Dyadobacter pollutisoli: one gene and its partner. The protein of the gene in region 1 interacts with the protein of each later gene in a pairwise test. Links are inferred from orthologs where the notes say so. Each region holds a gene or a part of one and is shown on either strand. Other genes may lie near its edges.

Region 1 (12,317 bases):
ACTGTAAATCAATGCATTGAAGAGCTCAGAAAACAGGCAGAAGACGTAGGTAAGGTATATGCTGTGTATGTGGTGGACGATTTTGGGAAGTTGCTTGGGATACTTTCCCTGAAAAAAATTGTCCTGGCCCACAAAAACACCAGGATCGAAAGTCTGTACGACAAGGATGTAATTTTCGTGGAAACATACCGGCCGGCGGAAGAAGTAGCCGAGCTGATGCAGCGATATGACCTTGACGCCCTGCCGGTTGTGAACGTACAAAGCAAACTTCTCGGGCGGATCACCATCGATGATGTGATTGACGTGATCACAGACCAGGCCAGTTCCGATACCCTTGCCATGGCGGGTATTACCGGTGATGTAGAGGAAGATGACACGATCTGGCAACAAACCAAGGCTAGACTTCCCTGGTTGCTAGTAGGAATGATGGGAGGAATCCTGGCGGCCAAGTTTATCAGTTTTTTCGAGGGAGATCTCAAAATTATCCCCGCTATGGCCGCATTTATCCCCATTATTGGTTCAACGGGCGGGAATGTAGGTATTCAAACCTCCTCCATTATTTTACAAAGTCTGGCTGACAAAACAGGACTTGATACCACTGTCGGGCAGAGACTGATCAGGATGTTTGCCGTTGCCTTTATCAATGGGCTGATCATCAGCTGCATTGTCTTCGGCTTTAATTTACTGATCGGCAATGATGTGCAGCTAGCTCTGGTTGTATCTACCGCTTTGATGTCGGTGGTTTTCCTGGCCTCATTTATGGGAACAATTACGCCTATTCTGCTCGAAAGGATCGGCATTAATCCCGCTGTGGCTTCCGGCCCGTTCATTACAACTGCGAATGACCTGATCGGCTACGGCGTATATTTCGGCCTGGCGCACTTATTACTAAATCTCTGAGATTACATAAAAAACAGCTGCTAGCATTCACTCAAACTGATGGGAATGTTAACGGCAAGCCCACCTTCTGAGGTCTCCTTATAGCGATTATTCATGTCCAGAGCAGTTTCCCACATGGTTTTCACGACATTGTCGAGGGACACTTTTGCATTTTCAGGATTGCTTTGCAGAGCGAGTTGTGACGCGGTAATCGCTTTGATAGCGCCCATTGTATTTCGCTCGATGCAAGGTATTTGCACCAATCCTCCTACAGGATCACAAGTGAGCCCCAAATGGTGCTCCATGGCGATCTCAGCTGCCATTAGACATTGTTCGACAGTCCCTCCCGAAACCTGGGTAAGCCCGGCCGCAGCCATTGCCGACGATACGCCTATCTCCGCCTGACACCCGCCCATCGCGGCCGATATCGTAGCGCCTTTTTTGAAAATGCTTCCTATCTCGCCGGCCGTCAGCATAAATCTGAAAATATCCTCCTCGGTGCCGCCGCAAAATGTCATGTGAAATTGCAAAACCGCCGGGATCACGCCAGCTGCGCCATTTGTAGGGGCTGTGACTACCCTGCTGTAAGATGCATTTTCTTCATTTACAGCCAGTGCAAAGCAGCTTACCCAGTCCAATGTATAGTTGAATCCAGCGCCGCCACTACGAATCGAGTCGATCCACTCATCGCAGCCGCTGCATATCTTACTATTCAATAATTTCTGATTCAAAGAGGCTGCGCGCCTTTGGACATTTAGTCCGCCAGGTAATATACCTTTGGTCTGGCAGCCGTGAAAAATGCTTTGCTGCATAATGTGCCAGATATTCAGCAGGTCCTTGCGAATAACCTTTTCATCTTTCCAGGCCTTTTCATTTTCCAATACCATCTCCCAGATCGATAATCCGGAAGCCTTATGCCATTTGAGCAGATCACCAGCATGGTCAATCGGAAACGGTAACACCACAGACTCTGCCGAACTCTCACTACCGCTCCCCTCCTGCACTACGAAGCCGCCACCCACCGAGTAATATGTTTCTTGAACTACCCCCTGCGGACCGCAGTCGGCAATGAATGTCAGCCCATTGGGATGAAAAGGCAAGGATTCCGTAAAGTGAAAAAGGACGTCTGTTTTGGGAGAAAACGAAATCTTCATTTCGCCATGCAGCAGAATAGTTTCGCTCGAAGAAATTTCACTTAAAATCCGATCGATGTCCGCTGTTTCAATGGTTACCGGGTCGTATCCGCTCAGGCCGAGAATAACTGCAATGTCTGTTCCATGCCCTTTGCCGGTTTTGGCAAGGGAACCATACAAATGTGCTTTAACGGAGATAACCTGCGCTAATCCGATTGTGGATTGCAACGATTTTAGAAATTGTTGGGCAGCGCGCCAAGGCCCCAAAGTATGGGAACTGGAAGGGCCAATCCCAATTTTAAATATATCAAAAACAGAAATTCGTTCTTCTTTCATTGATGCGGGAATTCTCCCGAATTCCTAACTTGAAGTTACTTTTTAAGAGAAGATGGTAGCACAGCGCCCCTTTTTAGTGGAAGCGCGGCTTTCAAAAGTGTTGCTTTTGCAATTGCGGTTTTTACAGGAAATAGATCAACATTTTCCAGTTTGCCTAAGTCGTTCTTGTGCATTACGGCTCTGGGATCGGGTTTGGAAACTGAACTGTTTTTCATGGCAGTTACTTTTGATTCTGATAAAGTTATAACAATTTTGAAACCAGAAATGACTCATATCTTATATTTTTTCTAAATCTCTCCCAACGTTCATTTCTGAATCCGTAGATCTCAAAGTCTTCTTGCAGATCTTCCAAATTCATATTGATAATAATTTGGGAAAGCCTTGTTCTCGAATTTGTACTACCCGTCAGGAAAATTCCCGCATCCGGAAAACTTAGAAGGAACTGTTGGATGATCGCGATTACAGTTGCAAAAATCATTTCCATATCTCCATTGTCGGTGACCACTGTATCGTCGATCAAGCCAAGCTCATCGCTGAAATCTCCAAAACCGAGATTAAACACATTCGAGTGAATAAGTTTAAACTGAACTACTTTCTTGATTACACCTCGCTTACCCTGACTATGAAATTCGTAAAGTTTTTCTTCTCTCGCGTATTGGAAAGAATAGTGTGTTTGATTCACTTAAACTTATAATGCAATAATGTGTGTGTAATGCCCACAATGTACAAACGTTCGCCGAGTCGCACTAAATTTATTTTCGGGTCCGGTCGAAGACTCTCCTGTTTTTTTAATGTTCTGTCTAAATTGAAAATCCTGAAAAGCTTTTTGAGAGAATGGAGTGTATTACGACATTACATTTTACTTTTGATCCTGGTGGGATAATTCATTAAATAACCAATATGATTGCAGTGATCCAGCGCGTCAGCAGCGCATCGGTAACCATTGAAGACAAAGTTCATGGACAAATAGAAGCAGGTTTTTTGGTACTATTGGGAATAACACATTCGGATACGCAGGAAGATCTGGAATGGCTGGGCAGAAAGATCATCGGTCTGCGTGTTTTTGGAGATGAGGAAGGCAAAATGAATCTAGATCTCAAATCAGTGAATGGAGACATTCTGCTGATTAGTCAGTTTACTTTGCATGCCAGTACCAAAAAGGGGAACCGCCCCTCATTCATTGAGGCAGCCAGACATGATGTGGCTATACCGCTCTACGAAAACATGATCAGGTTCCTGGGAAAAGAACTCGAAAAACCAATTCAATGCGGACTGTTCGGTGCTGATATGAAAGTAGCATTGCTCAACGACGGCCCCGTCACCATTGTCATTGATTCCAAAAACAGAAGCTAGCATTCATCGCACCGGCACCCCGGTCATTAACTCATTAACTCATTAACTCTTAAAAAATGACAATCGAAGAAGCACAGCAGCAGGTGGACCAATGGATTAAGAGCTATGGCGTCCGCTACTTTTCGGAACTCACCAATATGGCGATCCTGACAGAGGAAGTGGGCGAGCTGGCCAGGATCATGGCCCGAACCTATGGCGACCAGTCTTTTAAAAAGTCTGATCTCGGTAAGGATCTTGGGGACGAAATGGCTGATGTGCTGTGGGTACTGATCTGCCTCGCCAACCAGACCGGCATTAATCTTACCGAGGCTTTTGAAAAAAATATGGCCAAGAAAACGGATCGCGACAAGGACCGACATAAGGAAAATCCGAAGCTTAGCTAGCCTGGGCTACAACAAAAACGAGAGCCTGATGACAAGCTCTCGTTTTTGTTGTTATTTATTTCCGAAATGATCTTACATATCAAGCAATAAGCGCATTGGGTCTTCCAAAAGCTGTTTCAAGCGAACCAGGAAGCTCACTGAGTCTTTACCATCGATCGTGCGGTGATCATAAGACAATGCTACGTACATAATCGGACGAACTACGATCTGACCATCCACTACTACTGCGCGTTCCACAATGTTGTGCATTCCAAGGATTGCAGATTGCGGTGCGTTAATGATAGGAGTAGAAAGCATCGAACCGAAAGTTCCGCCATTGGTAATGGTAAAAGTTCCGCCCGACATTTCATCCAGCCCCAATTTTCCATCACGTGCACGAACGGCCAGACGTACGATCTCTTTTTCAATCGCCGCGAATGACAAGGTTTCCGCATTACGGATCACAGGGACAACCAATCCGCGAGGTGTTGAAACCGCCACAGAAATATCACTGAAATCATTATAAACCAGCTCTTCGCCGTCAATGTAAGCATTCACTACCGGGAAGTCTTTCAACGCCACAGTAACTGCTTTTACAAAGAATGACATAAAGCCAAGTCCTACTTCGTGTTTCTCTTTAAACTTGTCTTTGAATTTCGAACGAAGGTCCATCACCGGCTTCATATCCACTTCGTTGAAAGTGGTAAGCATGGCCGTTTCGTTTTTCACTGCTACCAAACGGCGTGCAATAGTCTTGCGAAGTGATGACATTTTCTCTCTGCGCTGGCCTCTCGCTCCGGCTGGTGCAGCACCGACGGGTGCCGCAGGTGCCGCAGCCGCTGGTTTGGCGGCAGGAGCGCTGGCAGGCTGCGCTGCCGGTGCAGGTTTGCTGCCTGCTTTCAGAGCATCGTCCTTCATGATCTTACCTCCCGATCCAGAGCCATTTACGTCTTTCGGATCGATTCCTTTTTCAGCCAGTATTTTGGCAGCGACAGGAGATGCATGTTTTTCATTATAACCTTTATCCGCAGCTACTGCTGTTGGGGCCGTTGTTTGCGGTGCAGGGGCAGCCGCAGAAGATCCGGCGCCAGCTTCAATCGTGCATATCAATGCGCCGATCGCCAATGTATCGCCTTCTTTTCCAACGATTCTGAGCGTTCCGGCGGCTTCGGCAGGTAGTTCGAATGTCGCTTTGTCTGATTCCAGCTCGCAAAGGATTTCGTCCACTTCAACGTGATCGCCATCTTTTTTGCTCCATGAAGCAATGGTAACCTCGGTAATGGACTCTCCTACTGCAGGAACTTTCATTTCATATGCTTTACCAGGAGCGCTACCAACAGCGGCAGCAGCCACTGCGGCTGGTTCAGCTTTATCCTGTATTTTCTCTGGGGCAGCTTCCACTGGCGCTGATTCTTTTGGAGAAGCTGCTTCCTTTTTCGGAGCGGTTTCTTTCGGTGCACCATTTGACGCAGAGTCAATGGTCGCGATCAGGTCGCCAATGTTCAATGTATCGCCTTCCTGAGCTTTGATATGCAAAACACCTTCCGCCTCTGCGGTCAATTCAAACGTTGCTTTATCTGAATCAAGCCCGCAAATGACTTCATCCATTTTCACAAAATCGCCATCATTTTTGAACCAGTTTCCTATTGTAACTTCGGTAATCGACTCGCCAACGGGCGGTACTTTTATTTCAATTTCAGCCATTTTATCTGCAATCTTGTTATCGAATTAAGTGTCTTAAAATTATAGGAATAATCATTCAAAAGCTCTGTTCACGATTTCAGCCTGTTCCTTCGCATGGATTTTCGAGAAACCGGTAGATGGCGAAGCGCTTGATTCTCTTGCGATTACCTGCAACGGCTCCGCACCTTTGTACATTCTTAACATGAAAGTCCAGCCACCCATATTGAAAGGTTCTTCCTGTACCCAATATACTTTTGCATTTTCATATTGACTCAAATGCGCGTCAATCTGCTTTTGCGGGAACGGATGCATTTGTTCCAAACGAATGATCGCGACGTCGTCGCGTTTATCAGCCTGCTGTCTTTCATAAAGCTCATAATACAGCTTTCCAGTACATAGCAACACTTTTTTTACCTTTTTGGGATCAGCATAAGCATCTCCTATTGTCTCCTGGAATGATCCACTCACCAAACTCTCCAATGGCGAAACGCAAAGCGGGTGTCTCAACATCGATTTTGGCGACATTACCACCAACGGCTTGCGGAATGGGAACTTCAACTGCCTGCGTAGCAAATGGAAGAAGTTAGCAGGAGTCGTTACGTTGGCAACAATCAGGTTATAGTTAGCAGAAAGCTGCAAATAACGTTCCGGACGTGCATTCGAGTGCTCTGGTCCCTGGCCTTCATATCCGTGTGGCAACAACATTACCAATCCGGTCCAGCGGTCCCATTTGGTTTCACTTGATGTTACAAACTGGTCAATAATCACCTGGGTACCATTTGCGAAGTCACCAAACTGTGCTTCCCAGATTACCAGGGCATTCGGGTTGGCCATTGAGTAACCAAATTCAAAACCCAGCACCCCATACTCAGAGAGCAACGAGTTGTAAATCATGAATGGTCCCTGACCTTCTTCAATATGATCCAGATTGCTGTAAGCTGCATTGGTTTCAACGTCTCTCAACACCGCATGACGGTGAGAGAAAGTCCCACGCTGCACATCCTGGCCGCTCAACCTGACAATGTTACCCTCAGTCAGAACTGATCCGTAGGCCAGCAATTCAGCTGTCGCCCAGTTCACTTCTTTTTTATCAAAGATCATTTGCTCACGATCTTTCAGCAACTTATCGATTTGTTTCAATCGGCTGAAATTCTCAGGAGTACTGATCAGTGCTTTTCCAATTTTTTCAAGTACTTCAAGCGGTACGCCTGTTTCGGGCGACTTCTCGAAATCTTCTGGTTTGGATTTGCGTAAGCTGTGCCATTCCTGCTCCAACTTAGGCAATGTATATGGAAGCGCTTTTTGCTTCACCATATCCAGACGTTCCTGCAAAAGCTGCTTGAACTCTTTGTCCATACCAGCCGCCAGCTGCGCATCTACATCGCCGCGCTCTGCCAATGTCTTTTGGTAGATTTCGCGCGGATTCTGATGGTTTTCAATGGATTTGTAAAGGACAGGCTGCGTAAATTTCGGCTCGTCAGCTTCATTGTGGCCATGACGACGGTAGCAAACCATGTCAATAAAAATGTCCTTGTTGAATTTCTGACGATATTCCACAGCCAGACGCATACAGAATACAACCGCCTCAGGATCATCTCCGTTAACGTGCAGTACCGGTGCATCAACGATCTTCGCAATATCAGTACAATAGATACTGGATCTTGCGTCAATAAAGTCTGTCGTGAAACCTACCTGGTTATTAATTACAAAATGAATGGTACCTCCTGTATAGTAACCGTTCAGGGCCGACATCTGTGTTACTTCGTACACAATTCCCTGACCTGCCACTGCGGCATCACCATGGATTAAAACGGGCAGAACGCGGTCGTAATCACTATCATACATACCGTCGGCACGTGCGCGGATATAACCTTCGACAACCGGGTTAACCGCTTCCAGGTGAGACGGGTTGGGAGCCAGTTTCAAATGTACTTTTTCTCCGTTCTTGGTGGTGATCTGGCTTGCGAAACCCATGTGGTATTTCACGTCGCCATCACCCCAAACCTGGTCTGGCAAATTACCTTCAAACTCGTTAAAGATCTGTCCGTAAGTTTTTTGCATGACGTTGGCCAGCACGTTCAAACGTCCTCTGTGGGCCATACCGATCATCACTTCTACTACGCCCATTTCTGCCGCCTTGTTAATCATGGCATCCAGCGCGGGAATAGTTGTTTCGCCACCTTCCAGCGAGAAACGTTTCTGACCTAAATATTTGGTATGGAGGAAATTTTCGAAAACAACCGCCTCATTCAATTTGGAAAGAATATGTTTTTTCTCGTCAACTGAGAAAGTCATATTCAGGGCTTCCTTCTCGATTTTCTTACGCAACCAGCTTTTTTGTTCTCTGTCGCGTATATATAGGTACTCAAAACCAATGTTCCTGGTGTAAATCGTTTTGAGCGAATCTACAATCTCACGCAGTGTGGCAGGGCGTCCGAAAACTTCAACACCTGCTTCAAAAACCGAATCAAGATCCTCCGGGCCGAGGTTAAAGTCTGCAATGTCAAGTTGTGGCTGACGATCCTTGCGCTTCTGGATCGGGTTGGTAGTCGCAAGCAGGTGACCTCTCGATCTGAACCCGCGAATCAGGTGCACCACTTCCATTTCCTTGCGGATACGAGATGGATCAACCTTGCCGGGTGTGGCTACTTCCTTACCATTGGCAGCGCCATTTGCATGCCCGTTACCATTAACAGGGTACTTTTGAGAGAAGTCGAATCCTTCAAAAAACTTTTGCCAGCCTTCGTCTACTGAAGCTGCATCTTGCTTATAGGAATTGTACAATTCCTCTATGTAAGCGGCGTCGGAATTTGCTATATAGGTGTATTTATCCATCACTAAAGTGAGTATTTCATTTACGGCACAAAGGTACGAGACTTATGTAAACATTACGAATAAAATCTCCTTTTAACTTGGCTGAAAAACATTTTCCAACCCTTCAATCGCATCAATATTTCTGAAAACCTTTCGGGTTTGGAATAAATTTAAGCATCAGCTCGTGTATCCCTTTCGGGCCCGAATAGGATGCATAAATCTGTTCCACTTGCCGGGTACTGTAAAAGTAGCCCAGCCGCACATTTCTGCCTGCCTGGGCTTCGACGGATATCTGTAAATAATCCACATTTGCGGAAAATGAATTATATCCGCCACCAACCCTGTAGGAAGCCCCGATCCCTACCTTTTCCTTGAACCAGAAACGGGACCCAAAATCAACCCTGATTTTGTGGTCCTTCTCCTGAATGGCGAGGATGTGCGGCAGTAACATCACATCGGTACTGAGGTTGTAACTCCCGCCAGCCATGATGTACAACGGTCTCCTGTAAAAGTTATTGATTGCCTGATTTCCAAATTTTTGGGATAAGAGCTCAGGCTTGGAGATTCCCAGATACAACTTATCAGAGCGCAGCCACGCACCCAGCCCAAAACTTCCCAATGCCCGGTTGGTACTATTATAAAGGTCCGAAACAGGAAGTACATTAATACCGCCCTGCGCTCCCAACCCCAGTTTCCATTGATCTGACAAACCGAGGTGAAATGCGAAAGACGCGGAGAAACCGGTGGTGGTAAAATAGCTGGTCTGATCATTCAATGCCTGAAAACCGACGCCAAACTTACCGTTGGCAAAGGTTCCATCGGCCGCAAAGGTCTGACTGGAAGGTGAATTCTGGATATTGAACCATTTCCTTCTGAACATGGCTGTCATATTGAAATCTTCCCTCACTCCCGTGAATCCCGGATTGATCGCCATCGGATTTTGAACATATTGCTCATATAAGACTTCACGCTGGCCAAATGCCCCTGACAAGCCGGATAGTAAAAGAATGGCAGAAAAGTAAATTCTGACTAACGTATGATGTGTGTTCATTAAAACTGATTTTAGTACTTTTTGCTAGTGTTTATAAAAACTAAAAATGGCAGGAGAATCGCTCTCATGCCACCTTTATAACCGTATTTTTCGTTTTTATACTGATCGTTTTTCTCAAAAATCGTAACCTAGTGTTACATAAGGAATTGGTTTGTTGGTATATCCATTGTCAACTCCCCAGGCATAATCAAATTTGGCATAGAACCCAAACAATGTTGTTCTTACACCTGCTCCGTAACCCATTAAATAGGGGTTTTTAAAGTTGGTAACGGTTGCACGGAAGGGATCATCCTCACTACCAATGATCTGGGTATTCAAACTGTTATTTTCGCTAAACGGCCCTTTTCCTGTCCAGGCTGTACCAATGTCCCCAAACCCAACGATTTGGAAATTACGCAGGAAGCTGGAAGTGATAGCCCCACGGTAGAGGTATTTTACCAAAGGAATGCGTAGCTCTGCATTCAGCAACATATAGCTTGTTCCTGAAAGGCGGTTCAGATTGAAACCTCTTAGATTGGTCGCGAAATCGGCAAAGAAAATATCGCGGTTGTCTTTCTGGAAATTCAATGGATTGTCGCCTGTTCTGGTTTCTTTCCGGTTGCCGAGCCAGTTCTCCATGCCACCCAAAATGTTTTGCTTAGGTGCCTTACCGCCGGAATGACTTGCCGACGCACGAATCGCCAGGATCAGGTCACGGTGTATTTTTTGATAATGACGAAAATCAAGACTAACACGGTTAAAGCTTTCGTTACCATTTGACAGCCCCTGATGCATGTCATAGCGCAGTTTCACGCGGGTACCCTCCATCATATTCATACCATTCACACGTGTATTATCAAACACATATTCCGTACGCAAACCGCCATAGCTCGAAGCCAGATCAGGATTTGGCAAGATATATACATCGATCATACGGGTCGAGGTGAACATCGGAGACACTGAAAACCTGCTGGTAGTCGAGAAAGGATAGGATGCCGTAAAGATCAGCTGGTTGAACCTGTATTTCTGAGGCGCCCCTTCTGTGTCCACGTAGAGGCTCTTTCTATCGACACGAACCCCGAAATCAATGCGGTAGGTGTTGTTATTATATTCTGCAAAAAGATCGCTGTTTCTGAAATTGGACGAGATGAATAGGCCAGCCTTGATCACATGGTTTTCTAAAAGATCGTTCATTGAAATGGATTGCGCAAAACCAAATCCCCGGATCGGGTCAATGCGCCAGTCTGAATTCGCATCATTGGTGATAAACAATCCCTTGTAAGGATACGGACCTTTGACAGCAATATTTTCACGAGTTGTTTTGGACCTGGAAAGCGAACTTGGAGTTGTAGGGAAACTACCTCTGTTTCGGCGTGATTCGAAAGCTTTCAGAACGTCCTCGTCAAACTCATAATTATCCGTGTCTACTTCACCGTCTTTCAATGCCAGTTTCTGCGTGTCCGCGACCTGGGCAGCTTTTGCAGCCGAATCAGCTTTGACGGCCTGCGCTTTAACATCACCGCCAGCACTACTACCTGCTGCATTCAGCGAAGGGGTATTGACTGTTGCATTGATATCAAAACCGTTTTTGAATGCAGCAGTGTAATAGCCGTCATTCAAATAAGTGTAAGCAAGGGCCCCACCCGATTTGATGGTAATGTCTGCGTTTCTGATATTCTGAATGTAGTTGGTCAGCTGTGAGCTGCTGGTCGAGGCGCGGTTGTATTTAAACAAATTACTTACGCCTTTTTCGTTGGAAAGGTAAACCACGTCGCTTTCATCTGCATAGATCGGCAAAATCTTCGATTTCCCCTCTGCCTGTACCAGTTTGATCAGATTATCGGACTTTGGCGTACCGTCATGCTCAAATATGGTAAATGCAGACGATATGGATTTGTAATTTCCCTTATCTCCTGTTCCCAGCGAATCAAGCGGCCGATTAGAAGTAAAAACCACTCTTCTCGAAGAACCCTGTACAAAGCGGGGTGAAAGATCGTCGTAGAGGTCATTGGTCAACGGTAATGCCGAAGCTCTTGCGACGCTGATCAGGAATAAATCATTTTGTCCCCCCTTATCGGCACTGACCGCCAGCATGGTACCGTCGTGCGACACATCCATATCCACAATCTGATCCAGACCGCGAATGTTACGTTTCAGCTTAACCTTAACCTTTTTGGTACCAAGGTTTTCATACATATAAAAATTCTTGCGATCGTTTTCCGAAGCAAGGATCGACAATGTATTGTTTCTCGACCAGCCTAAAAGCGGTGGCTGCGTTTTTGCCCTTCCGCCAATAAAGTCCAGTTTTCCCTGACGCACTATTTTCTTGGAACCGGTTTCGCTATCGAACAGATACACTTTGTACCTGCCATTTTTAATTTCACTTACGGCCGTAAATTTCTTGTCAGGAGACACCTTAATAACCGCGCTGGCATCGGAAACACTGAATTCATTCAGCTTGTACTTCCATGTCGGACTAGGATCGGTATAAAATTGCTCTGCGTTTTTGTTCTGATTGAGATAATAAGCCCGCCAGTCTCGCAGGAATTTGTTATAGGATTGGATACCCAATGTACTTGTGATGCTGGTCTGCTCGGTGCGGATAATGCGGGTCAGGTTGAGAATGTCGGATATTTTGTCTTTTCCGTACCGCTCGGCAATGTAATTCCAGATTGAATGCCCGATCAATGTCGCGTCATTACCGGTCATCAATGTTGGTTTTCTGAC
Region 2 (11,953 bases), 4.3 Mb from region 1 along the record:
GTTATATTCACCATTGAATTTTTCCTGATTTACAATTCTTTTGGTCCTGAAATCCGTGATTTGCATATCCAGTAATCCCGCGGAAAGTACTGTTTTACGACTTTGAGTAAATTTGGCCGTCACCTTCCCAAATACCGGAATTTTAGAGCGTCCAACAAACTTTTCCCCAACTTTGACGCTGTCCTTGCTAATCAGATTTTCAGTGTTCCTTTCGATCAAGGTTTGGCCAACCACAAAGTCGTCGAACTGCAAAGTAATTACATGATCGGGTTGAAGTTTCAGTTCGGCAGCTTCGTTAGGCATATAGAACCGGACAAATTTGTTCAGCCTTTTGTTAGTCTGAAGATATTCATTCACACGGTCCTGAAAGTACTCATTACTCAGCTGGTAGGTTTTAGAAGTCACCAGTACCTGTTCTACAACCACTTTGAATGAAGCGATTTCATATGACAGGTCCATCTTCTTTTGTACGTCATTGAAATCAGGCAGAATAGCATTCACTTTTTCAAAATGCTCGTAAGCCTTCCGTGCATTTTCCCGGTCACCTATTTTTAATAAACCAGAGCCTTCCTTATACCTTACATTGGCGGCATTATGGCGAGCGATTTTTTCTTCTTTTTCGAAGTTTTTGGGAGCAATTATTTTGATACAAGCCGGACATTGCGAAACAACATTAAAAAGCCGGTTCAGTTTAACGTAGGTGTCTAGTTGCGGCTCCCATTTAAAAATATCATCGGAAGACTGAAACTGCTTAATGTCATTCAAATGCTGCTCGACGGCAAGTGGATACGCTTGTTTGAGCGTTTCCATGGACGAGGATTGGCTGGGAGAGCTTTTTAGCCTATCGGCTGAACGTAATACCGAATCGTCAAAATCTCCTTTTTTAAGTGATTTCTCTGCGGATTTGCAGCCATTGAACAGAATAATGATAACGAGTAGACGCGAGATAGCCGTGAGCCAATTTTTCATAACGTGATGTGCGAGGCCTGATAGAGGGATCTCACATCAAATTTCTTAAAAAATTACCTCATTTTCGAGTGTTTTACTAAATAGGCCAATAGAATGGGGTCAAAACCTTTGGCGATGTCGGCTTCTATGAAATCGATCTTATACTGACCACATTTTAGTTTCAGTTTTTGATAAAAATCGCCTACAAATTCCTTGTAAGACTCCCGCACCTGATCAGGCTGAACCTTTATCCTGTCGCCGGTTTCGAGATCGATAAATTCGTAAGGACGGTTTTCAAAAGCAAAATCTTCTTCAGTCCGGCGGTCGGTCACATGGAATAACAGTACTTCATGCAGATTATGTCGCAAATGCTGTAGAGCTGAAAAAATCTTCTCGGCCTCTTCCAGGTTATCAAACATGTCGCTGAAAATGACAACCAGCGAACGCTTATGAATCTTTTCGGCAATTTGGTGGAGTACTTCTGAAACAGATGTTTTTAAGAGAGGCCTCTTAGCCTGCAACTGGTTTTCCAGTTCCAGCATGATCTTATGAACATGCGATGGCGTCGATTTGACCGCAGTCTGTATTTCAATGCTTTCGGAGAATGTACATAAGCTTACTGCATCTTTTTGTCGCTGCAGAAGGTAGGTGAGGCTGGCAGCCGCCATGACGCTAAAAGTCATTTTGCCAAAGTTTTCTTCCGGATAGTACATGGAAGAAGAGGTATCCAGGAGGATATGGCAGCGGAGGTTGGTTTCTTCCTCGTAACGTTTCACATAAAGGCGATCCGTTTTGGCAAAAACCTTCCAATCTATATTTCGGGTGGATTCTCCGGTATTGTAGAGCTGATGTTCCGCAAACTCGACCGAAAAGCCGTGGAAAGGCGACTTGTGCAGACCAGTAATAAAACCTTCAACCAGTTGTTTGGCAAGAAATTCCAGGTTACCGAACTCCCTTACTTTTGCCAGATCCAGTTGTCGGTTACTCATTTATCCCTGAAAATTATCTCTTGGTTCGCATCGATATTACTTTTCCGGATTTGGGGTCAATTTCTTCGCTGGAACCCAGCAAGACCATTCCCTCCATTCCAACAACTCTGATTGACACATTGGCCACGCCTTTTGCAATGATACCTAAAAGCCTGGCCGCTTCTTTACTTAAATCTACCACGCGGTTTCTGGAGAATGGGCCGCGGTCATTAACCCTGACGATTACTTTTTCATCATTTTCAAGATTCGTTACTTCAAGCATCGTATTAAGCGGATAACTTCTGTGCGCTGCAATCAGTTCTGTACTTTTATGTACTTCGCCGAAAGAGGTCTTTCTGCCGTGAAACCTGGTGGAATAGTAAGAAGCATTTCCGGTTTCTGTTTTGCCAAGCTTAACCTGAGCGAAGGTGTCTGGTTGCGTGGCGAAAGCTAACATGATGAGAATCAGAATCCGATGATAAGTCATATCTCTGGATTTAGGTGAAACATAATAAGGTAATAAAGCCCTATTTCATATTCATTCGCTAAGAGAATCCGGTAAAAATGGAAACCCACGAATTTCAAAAGTAATAGAAAAATTATAAAAACGAACAAAAGTTGACGTTAAAGTGCAAATTGTTTGTAAAAAAGAAGCCCAATGCTAACAAATCGCTAATATGTCCCGGTTTTTTTGTTAGCAGCAATAAACTTTATATTTTAGCGTTTGAAAACCTATTTAAAACTAAACATAGTGGAAGACAGAGAGCAAATCTACTCCAAAAGGGTCAGGGCAGGAAAACGGACTTACTTCTTCGATGTTCGCTCAACGCGATCCAACGATTATTATCTTACCATCACAGAGAGCCGTCGTCATCCGCAGGGAGACGGGTTCACGTATGAAAAACATAAAATGTTTTTATACAAAGAAGACTTCGATAAGTTCGTAGATGCTTTGAAAGATGCGGTGGATCACGTGAAGACAGAGTTGATGCCGGAAGTTGACTTCTCCCAGTTTGAGACCAAAGCCGATGAGGTGGATGTAGTAGGAGAGTCTGACCTTAAGTGGGATTAAGAAATTTACATTAAGATAAAAGCCTTCGCAATCATTTACGAAGGCTTTTGGTTTTTGTACTCGCTAAATGGTAATTTTGCAAAAAATATCATTCAGCAGACAGGTGTTCTTTGCACTTTTGCACGGGAATTGCCTGCTATTAACTGCATACCAATCAAATATGAGTCTTCAATGTGGGATCGTGGGATTGCCAAACGTAGGGAAATCCACTCTTTTTAATGCCATTTCTACCGGCAAAGCCGAAGCTGCCAATTATCCTTTCTGTACGATAGAGCCCAATGTGGGTGTGGTAACAGTTCCAGATGAACGTCTGGACGTACTTACCGGTTTGGTAAAACCTCAAAAGGTAATACCTACTATCATTGAGTTTGTGGATATCGCAGGCCTTGTGAAAGGTGCCAGCCAGGGAGCAGGCTTAGGAAATAAATTTCTTGCTAACATTCGTGAGGTGGACGCAATTGTTCACGTAGTTCGCTGTTTTCAGGACGAAAACGTGGTTCACGTGGAAGGACGTGTAGATCCTGTTTTTGATAAAGAGATCATCGACATTGAGTTACAAATGAAAGATCTCGAATCTGTTGAAAAGAAGATTCAGAAAACAGAAAAAGGTGCGCGTGCTGGTGATGCAAAAGCAAAAGCCGAACTGGAATGGCTGAAAAAATATAAATCGACGCTGGAAGAAGGCAAAAATGCCCGTAGTGTCGTGATTGATGAAGAAACGAAGGAAGCTGTAATCGGTGACTTGCAGTTGCTGACAGCAAAGCCGGTTCTTTATGTTGCCAATGTGGACGAAGGTTCAATGCTTTCTGGCAATGAATATTCTGAAAAATTGCGTGAAGCAGTAAAACACGAAGGGGCGGATGTAATTGTACTTTGCGCGGCTATCGAATCCCAGATTTCAGAGATCGAGGATCCTGAGGAGCATGAAATGTTTTTAGGAGAGTATGGTCTGAAAGAATCAGGACTGAGCAAGCTGATCAAAGCTTCTTATGCACTTCTCAATCTGATCACTTATTTCACCGCAGGAGTGAAGGAAGTCCGCGCCTGGACAATCGTAAAAGGCTGGAAAGCGCCTCAGGCGGCTGGTGTGATCCATAGTGATTTTGAAAAAGGATTCATTCGTGCGGAGGTTATTAAAATTGCTGATTATGAGCAGTATAAAACGGAAGCTGGCGTGAAGGAAGTTGGCAAAATGGCAGTGGAAGGAAAAGAATATGTAGTTGCGGATGGTGATATTATGCACTTCCGATTTAACGTGTAAATCTTTCCGGAAGAATATAAGATTAAGGAGCGACCGGATAAGTCGCTCCTTTTTTTAGCGCCTTCTGTTCCATTCGACGGTCCGGTAACCCACAAGCAGATCTGATCTTCCGGCAGGTGGGCGGTGGTAAATCAGGATGTCGTAATCATTCTCGGTAGCTCCGTAATTGCCTTCAATGTAGGCCTCATCGGGTTTTTTGCCGGCACCATTTACCATTGTATAATTGTAATTGATGACACCCTGTTTAATCATAATCTCTGCCTCGTAGGCCTTTGCAATGGCATTGTAGGTCATGCGATTTCGATCATTGAGCTGCCATAAATTAAATGCACCATTGACATAGAATGTGGCACCAGGTTCTTCTTCCGACCGTAGGGTAAATAATACCGGCGTGTAATCTGCCTCGATACTCCCGCGACCGGACTCCCGCTGATCCACAATGTACTGGCCATTGAAATCATCAATTTGAATGTAAGAGCCTACCCTCGCCTTGTCAGGGAATAAAAGCAGCCGGGTAAATTCATCAGATCTTTCCATTTCATTAATACCATACCCTCTTGCCGACAATGTCCTGCTATCGAAATACCTGAACTCATTGCCTCCCGGAAAGGTGTTTTCAAGATCGAAAAAAGTGTATTCGAGCACCTGATCAAAAGGTTTAACATTGGTCGGCTTGAATCCCGTTTTGAGTTGATCAAAGCGAAAATTTTTTCGCAGAACGACTTTTAAATCAGTTTGCGGAGCATTGAGCGGATAACCTTTATAGTCGACCGTAAAATCAATCTGCTGATCGCTGAATTGTTGCTGAATACCTTGCGAAAATCTGGCCTGCGCGTTGATGTTCACCCTGTTTTCATAAAGCATAAATCTGCGGCTCAGGACTGGTTTTCTGTCGCGGTCTGAGTACACATACACCACATAATTACCGGAAAGTTTCAGTCTCGGAAGTTCCAAGCGGTAGTGAAAGTACGGCACCTTGGTACTGAACGACTGCTCGTAGGAATTGATGGGATACTCATTGAATTCAAATGTAAATTCAATGTCATTCAGATTTGATTTGCTCCAATCGGCATTGCAATGCACTATTTTGGCACGGTAGCCCTCAAACTGTCCTGATAGATCATCAAATTCAAGAACTAGGGGAGACGTGCCATTCAAAGGTTTTATGGGTGGGGTAAGCAACCGCGTAGGATTTTCCGGATTTTCCAGGGCTGGATACAACAGCACGGTCCTGATTTTTTCATTATATATAAAATCTTCCAGACGCAGATTTTGCTGTTGCGCATTTGTCTGATAAAAACAGGAGATCAGGAAGAGTAAAATGACTGATAAACGCATGACAAGATTTTAAACGATAACGTTACTTTTCAGTGTAAGGTACGTCTGAATAGAGAAACGTGTTTTGCGCGTTAGCAACTATTTTTTAACTTACACTAATCAAATGACAGCACAAACTATCAAAATGTATTCAGAAAAAGAATATCTGGAACTGGAAAGAGAGGCCGAGTACAAAAGCGAATATTATCGGGGAGAGATATTTGCAATGGCTGGGGCGAGCTACGATCACAATCGGATAAAAGAAAACTTGTCTATTGAAATCGGCGTATTTTTTAAAGACAAATCTTGCCAAAGCTTTTCCAGTGATATGCGCCTGCATATTCCTCAAACTGGATTATATACTTATCCGGACTTACTTATTCTTTGTGGGAAGCCAGAATTATTAGATGATCAGGCGGATACAATTATGAACCCTACTGCACTCATTGAAGTGTTATCTAAGACAACCAGTGGATATGACAGAGGTGAAAAATTTCATTTCTATAGAGGTATACCGACTTTGAAAGAATATATTATGATTGATTCATTGTCAATCTCTGCAGAAGTCTGGGCTAAAAATGAAGATGGAATGTGGTTTCTAGCGTCAGAAGCCCACAGCATCGAAGAATATATCACTTCCGCAAATTTTGATTTGAAATTAAAGCTGAGCGATATTTATGCGAAGACCAAAGATTTGAGTTAATAGTAAAAACAAAAAAAAGGGAAATCGAACCGATTTCCCTTTTTACGCTGACTTCATATTTACTTTCCCGACAACTCGTCTACTTCCAGCATCAGGTTTTCCCACGATTCGGTGGTGCTATTCAGCTTTTGTTTAATGTCCGCATAAAACTTGTTCAGCTCGGTCAAAGCTGCATTGTCGTTGTAGATTTTTGGATCGGCCAGTTTAGCTTCCGTCTCTGTTTTTCTTATTTCAAGACCATTAATGGTATTTTCCAGTTCCTCAATCTGCTTCTGAACCTTTTTTATTTTCTGCGCATCTTCATTGGAAACTGATTTTCCATTACTTTTCTGTGCAGGACCATTGTTAGAAGCCAGCGTGGCATTTTTCTGCGGAGGTGCGCTGCTGACAACCGCTTTATCACTTACGGCAGATTGTAAGCCGCGTTCTTCCACCCACACTTCGTACTCCTCGTAAGTACCAGGGTATTCTTTAATCTCGTGATCTTCAATGTACCATATTTTGTTTGCAATATTTTCAACAAAATACCGGTCGTGGGATACTACAATGTAACTACCTTCATACTGCTGCAAAGCCTGTATCAGGATATTGACAGACTGCATGTCCAAGTGGTTGGTAGGCTCATCGAGCAACAGGAAGTTAGCTTGTGAAAGTAGTACTTTGGCCAACGCTACCCGTGATTTTTCACCTCCGGAAAGGACCTTGATTTTCTTGAATACATCGTCGCCGCTGAAAAGAAAACAACCCAAAACGGTACGCAACTCTGTTTCCGTTTTGTTTGGGTTGGCATATTTCAGCTCCTCGATGAGGTTATGCTGTACATTCAGGGATTCGAGCTGATGCTGAGCGTAGAATGTAAACGATACATTATGTCCCAGTCTTCTTTTTCCTTCAATGGGTTCGGTACCTGCTACTACGCGAAGAACCGTAGACTTTCCGCGACCGTTAGCACCGATCAGCGCAATTTTATCTCCACGCTCCATGCTAATATTGGTACCTTGAAGAATAACCTTTTCTCCATAAGCCTTGGAAGCATCTTCAAGTTGAAAAACGTGCCTTCCGGGCTGGGTAGTAAACTGGAAACGGAAATGAACTTTTGCATTTTCATCAATCACCTGGTCCACTACATCCATTCTGTCCAGCGCTTTTACACGGCTCTGTACCTGGCGGGATTTGGTTGCTTTGGCTTTGAAACGTTCAATAAAACGCTCGGTCTGGCGGATCTTGGCTTGCTGATTTTCATAAGCACCGCGCTGAATTTCATTGCGTTCCTCTTTTTCCTCCAGATAGTAGGAGTAATTTCCTGCGTAGTAATTCAACTTTCCGCCTGAAACTTCCACAGTGGTATCAATCGTATTGTCAAGAAATTGCCTGTCGTGAGAAACCACGATAACAGCTCCTTCATAGCTCTGTACATATTTTTCAACCCATTGAATGGATGGTAAGTCCAAGTGGTTGGTAGGCTCATCGAGCATGAGCAATGACGGCTTTTGCAAAAGCAGTTTCGCCAACATCACACGCATTCTCCATCCCCCGGAAAACAACCGCAATGGTCTGTGCAAATCGTCCGTTACGAATCCTAAACCTTCAAGAATAGCTTCGGCTTTGGATTGAATGGAATAACCGTCCAATGCTTCGAATTCGTCCTGAACCCTGGCCAGTCGGTCGACCAATGCATCCGTATAATTATGCTCCATATCATGGAGGATCTTGTCCATTTGAATTTGCAAAACATTCTGACGTTCAAATGCTTGCATCGCAACGGAAAGGATCGAGTCATCACTCTGGTAGGAAAGTAAATCCTGGTTCAGAAACCCTATTGTGCAATCTCCTGCTTTGGAAATATTTCCACCGTCCGGCTGGAATTCCCCGTTAATCATACGGAGTAGCGTCGACTTACCGGTACCGTTAAGACCAATAAGACCAATTTTTTGTTTGGGCTTTATATGGAGCGACGCACTATCATAAAGTGCTCGGTCGCCGAGAAAATAACTGAGGTTCGTAATCGCGATCATGGTGCAAAGGTACGGGGAAAGAAGCACATAGTGAAAGTGTAATTGTTGGAATAGTTATAAAAGGGTTGCTTCCCCAACCTAATGTGTGATATTTCCTGTAAATTTGAGATATGAATAACTTGTTCCCGATATTCCTCAAACTTGAAAACCTGCATACACTGATCGTTGGAGGTGGCTATGTAGGTTTGGAAAAAATAACCGCTGTTCTTGATAATTCACCCGAAGCCAGGGTGACCCTTGTTTCGCCGGAAATCAGACAGGAAATACTGGATTTGGCCAGCCAGAATTCACGAATAAATCTAATTGAAAGGAAATTCAATGACGATGATCTGGATGAAAAGGACCTCGTTATTGTGGCCACCAACGACAAAGAAGAAAACAAAAGAATAGCAGCAATTGCCAGAACCAGGCATATCCTCACCAATGTCGCCGATACACCGGCCATTTGCGATTTTTACCTTTCTTCAGTCGTACGAAAAGGGAACCTTAAAGTCGCGATCTCTACAAACGGAATGTCCCCGACATTTGCCAAACGGCTCAAAGAAGTATTGGGCGACGCACTACCCGACAACCTGGATACGGCGATGGAGCAGCTGAAAGCGGTCAGGGATATGTTAAAGGGAGACTTTGCCCATAAAGTCGATGAATTGAACCGGATTACCGCCGTATTGACCGAAAAGAAAAAAGATATTAATGAAGCTTTGTAAAAAAGGCTAAAATCACTCAGCGGGAAAACAATAAAATGCGGCCTAATTTGTTTTATTTAAGATAATTGCCAAAGTTTATCAGCACCTCCTCCACATCATTCGGTTTTCCTGCGTATTATAGTCATTCAGTGACTTCCTGTTTTTTATTTACAGTTAAAGACTTTTAAAAGATTTGTAACCGTTAGTGCCATAATCTTTTCGTTTTTTTCTGTGATAATGTGTATTATTGAGAGCATTAACAACTAAACCCGCCTCGGCGGACACCCATTAATTTAGAGTTAGACTTATACTTACATATATGGATGTTTTCTATCGGATCAGTGGCCTGAGTCGGCTGTTAGTATTACTCCTTGTTTTTACCTTTTTATCCGGTTTTACCTCTCCCTCTTCTGCTTATTCAGCGGATATTGACGTTAAAGGTGTTGTTAAAAGCAGTACCGGCGAGATTTTGATCGGTTCCACAGTGCGGGTGAAGGGGACTCAGAAGGGGACGGTAACCAATGAGAAAGGAGAATTCCTGTTGCAGGGCGTGAACGATGGAGCGACGCTGGTCATTACCATGATAGGATTTCTGCCCAAAGAAATAAAAGCTGGCCGCAGCCTGAGTATTGTGCTCGTGGAAGATGCGGTAGGATTGCAGGATGTGGTTGTTACTGGTTTTCAGCAGATTGACAAGGATAAATTTACCGGATCAGCCGTTACGCTGAAAACGGACGATGTGAAAATTGACGGTCTTCCGGATGTGAGCCGAATGCTTGAAGGACGGGCCGCCGGTGTTTCGATCCAGAACGTGTCGGGAACATTTGGAGCAGCACCGAAGATCAGGATTCGGGGTGCTACTTCGCTGAACGGGGACAATAAGCCATTATGGGTGATCGACGGGGTTGTGCAGGAGGACATTGTGAATATTTCCAACGATCAGCTGTCCAGCGGCGACCCTACTACTCTATTGGGATCTGCAGTTGCCGGGTTGAACCCGAATGACATTGAAACGTTTGATATCCTAAAAGATGCGGCCGCGGCGGCATTATATGGTGCCCGTGCAATGAATGGTGTGATTGTGATCACGACTAAAAAAGGTAAAAGCGGCAAGCCAGTCATTACTTATTCAGGAAACTTCAGCACCCAGCTCACCCCTTCCTACCGGAACTTTAACATCATGAATTCGGCTCAGCAAATGTCTGTTCTCGGCGAATTGGAACGAAAAGGCTATCTCACCTCTAACATTTTGTCTAAACCTGATTATGGGGTTTACGGTAAGTATTACAACTCTTTAAATGGCGATGAGGAGGGCAATTTTGAGATCCCTAACACGCAGGAGGCTAAGAAAGATTTCCTTCTAAGGTATGCCAAAGCGAATACTAACTGGTTTGATGTACTTTTTAAGCAAAATTTTATTCACGAACACTCTTTGAGTGTTTCCTTCGGTACTGACAAATCAAACTCTTACGTATCGGCCAGTTACCTGGATGATAATGGATGGACCGTTGCCGATAAGGTTAAAAGGTATACGCTGAACTTCAAAAACACGTACCAGATATCCGACAAGATCAGCATGGGTATTTCGACTCTTGCCTCGGTGCGGCGCCAGCAGGCTCCCGGCTCTCTGAGCAGACGTAGTAACCCGGTAGAAGGTAAGTTTGACAGGGATTTTGATATTAATCCATTTAGCTACGCACTCAATACGAGCCGAACACTGACAGCTTTTGACGAAAATGGCGACCGGGAATATTTCAGGAGGAATTTTGCCCCGTTCAATATCCTTACTGAGCTGGAAAACAATAAGATCAACCTCACATTAGCGGATATCAAGTTACAGGGTAATTTTTCCTACAAAATTACCGATCACCTGACCTACGATTTCCTGGGCGCAATGCGGTACATTCAAACGGGACGTGAGCATACCATTACGGAAAACAGTAATATGGCTAATGCATACAGAGCGGCAGGTAATTCCACAATCGCATTGGCAAACAAATACCTTTATACAGATCCGGACGTACCTAATGCATATCCTGTGATCGTGCTGCCCAGCGGAGGGTTTTATAATACAAATGAGGATCAGCTGCTGTTTTACAACATTCGTAACAACCTGAGGTATAACAAAAAATTCAATGACAGGCATGTTATAGATCTTTTGGCCGGTCAGGAAATTAAGTATACAAACCGTAAGAATTCAAACAATACAGGTTACGGATTTCAGTATGAGCAGGGAGGAACACCTTTCGTGGATTACAGGATCTTGAAACAGACCATTGAAAGTAATTTCCAATATTATGGTATGCGGATGGATTACGAACGTTTTGCCGCATTTTATGGAAGTGCTGGTTATACGTTGGACGATAAATACAACTTCACCGGATACATTCGCTACGATGGTTCCAATGGTTTTGGTAAATCGGCCAACGCCCGCTGGCTGCCAACGTATACAGTGGCAGGGTCTTGGAATTTTGACCGTGAAAATTTAGTAAAAAGATTTAAGTGGCTGAGTATGGGAAGGCTGCGTGCGAGTTACGGACTTTCGGCGGATACCGGCCCGGCTACGAATACAGCAGCATTGTTTCAAAGTATCATTACCAGAAGGCCGGTCGTGGACGAAAAAGAATCCGCGATACAGCTTACTTCGCTTGAAAATACGGAGCTTACCTGGGAGAAACTGTACAGTGGTAATGTGGGGCTGGACCTTGGGTTTCTGGCGAATAGAATCAACCTGACGGTCGATGGTTACATTAGAAACAGCTTTGACCTGATCGATGAAATCAAGACTTCAGGGATTGGAGGGCAGATCTACAAGGTGGCCAACTATGCAGACATGCAGTCGCACGGTGTTGACTTTTCATTGGACGGTGTTCTTTTCAAAACGCGTGACTGGGATTTCCGTTCCAGGATTACAGTAGGATATGCCCGTACATTGATCACTAATGTGGACAACAACCCTGGTATTTTTGATCTTGTGAAAGCA

What was found.
Region 2: the proteins of ON006_RS02620 (region 1) and ON006_RS19760 interact in binary tests that used the Escherichia coli proteins (3 or more experiments, as listed by UniProt). The link is inferred for Dyadobacter pollutisoli from one-to-one orthologs.

The regions. Positions count from the first base shown.
Region 1 is NZ_CP112998.1:589,102-601,418, reverse strand. What follows is about bases 5,619-8,903. They hold ON006_RS02620 (2-oxoglutarate dehydrogenase E1 component), read right to left. Parts: upstream 8,582-8,903; coding sequence 5,819-8,581; downstream 5,619-5,818. Other genes in these bases: ON006_RS02615 (PorP/SprF family type IX secretion system membrane protein), read right to left, coding at 8,694-8,903; odhB (2-oxoglutarate dehydrogenase complex dihydrolipoyllysine-residue succinyltransferase), read right to left, coding at 5,619-5,767. In the rest of the region: mgtE (magnesium transporter), read left to right, coding at 1-900; ON006_RS02650 (L-serine ammonia-lyase), read right to left, coding at 921-2,348; ON006_RS02645 (hypothetical protein), read right to left, coding at 2,384-2,563; ON006_RS02640 (DUF6934 family protein), read right to left, coding at 2,590-3,030; dtd (D-aminoacyl-tRNA deacylase), read left to right, coding at 3,249-3,701; ON006_RS02630 (nucleotide pyrophosphohydrolase), read left to right, coding at 3,758-4,084; more of odhB, read right to left, coding at 4,157-5,618; more of ON006_RS02615, read right to left, coding at 8,904-9,611; ON006_RS02610 (hypothetical protein), read right to left, coding at 9,726-12,317. UniProt on the Escherichia coli protein: E1 component of the 2-oxoglutarate dehydrogenase (OGDH) complex which catalyzes the decarboxylation of 2-oxoglutarate, the first step in the conversion of 2-oxoglutarate to succinyl-CoA and CO(2).
Region 2 is NZ_CP112998.1:4,849,300-4,861,252, reverse strand. What follows is about bases 5,807-8,727. They hold ON006_RS19760 (ABC-F family ATP-binding cassette domain-containing protein), read right to left. Parts: upstream 8,285-8,727; coding sequence 6,329-8,284; downstream 5,807-6,328. Other genes in these bases: ON006_RS19755 (precorrin-2 dehydrogenase/sirohydrochlorin ferrochelatase family protein), read left to right, coding at 8,395-8,727; ON006_RS19765 (Uma2 family endonuclease), read left to right, coding at 5,807-6,269. Also shown: ON006_RS19795 (hypothetical protein), read right to left, coding at 1-969; ON006_RS19790 (DUF58 domain-containing protein), read right to left, coding at 1,023-1,937; ON006_RS19785 (septal ring lytic transglycosylase RlpA family protein), read right to left, coding at 1,951-2,403; ON006_RS19780 (DUF3276 family protein), read left to right, coding at 2,641-2,988; redox-regulated ATPase YchF, read left to right, coding at 3,149-4,249; ON006_RS19770 (type IX secretion system plug protein), read right to left, coding at 4,304-5,587; more of ON006_RS19765, read left to right, coding at 5,691-5,806; more of ON006_RS19755, read left to right, coding at 8,728-8,991; ON006_RS19750 (SusC/RagA family TonB-linked outer membrane protein), read left to right, coding at 9,290-11,953. UniProt on the Escherichia coli protein: Genetic data indicate it may be involved in ribosome assembly or function.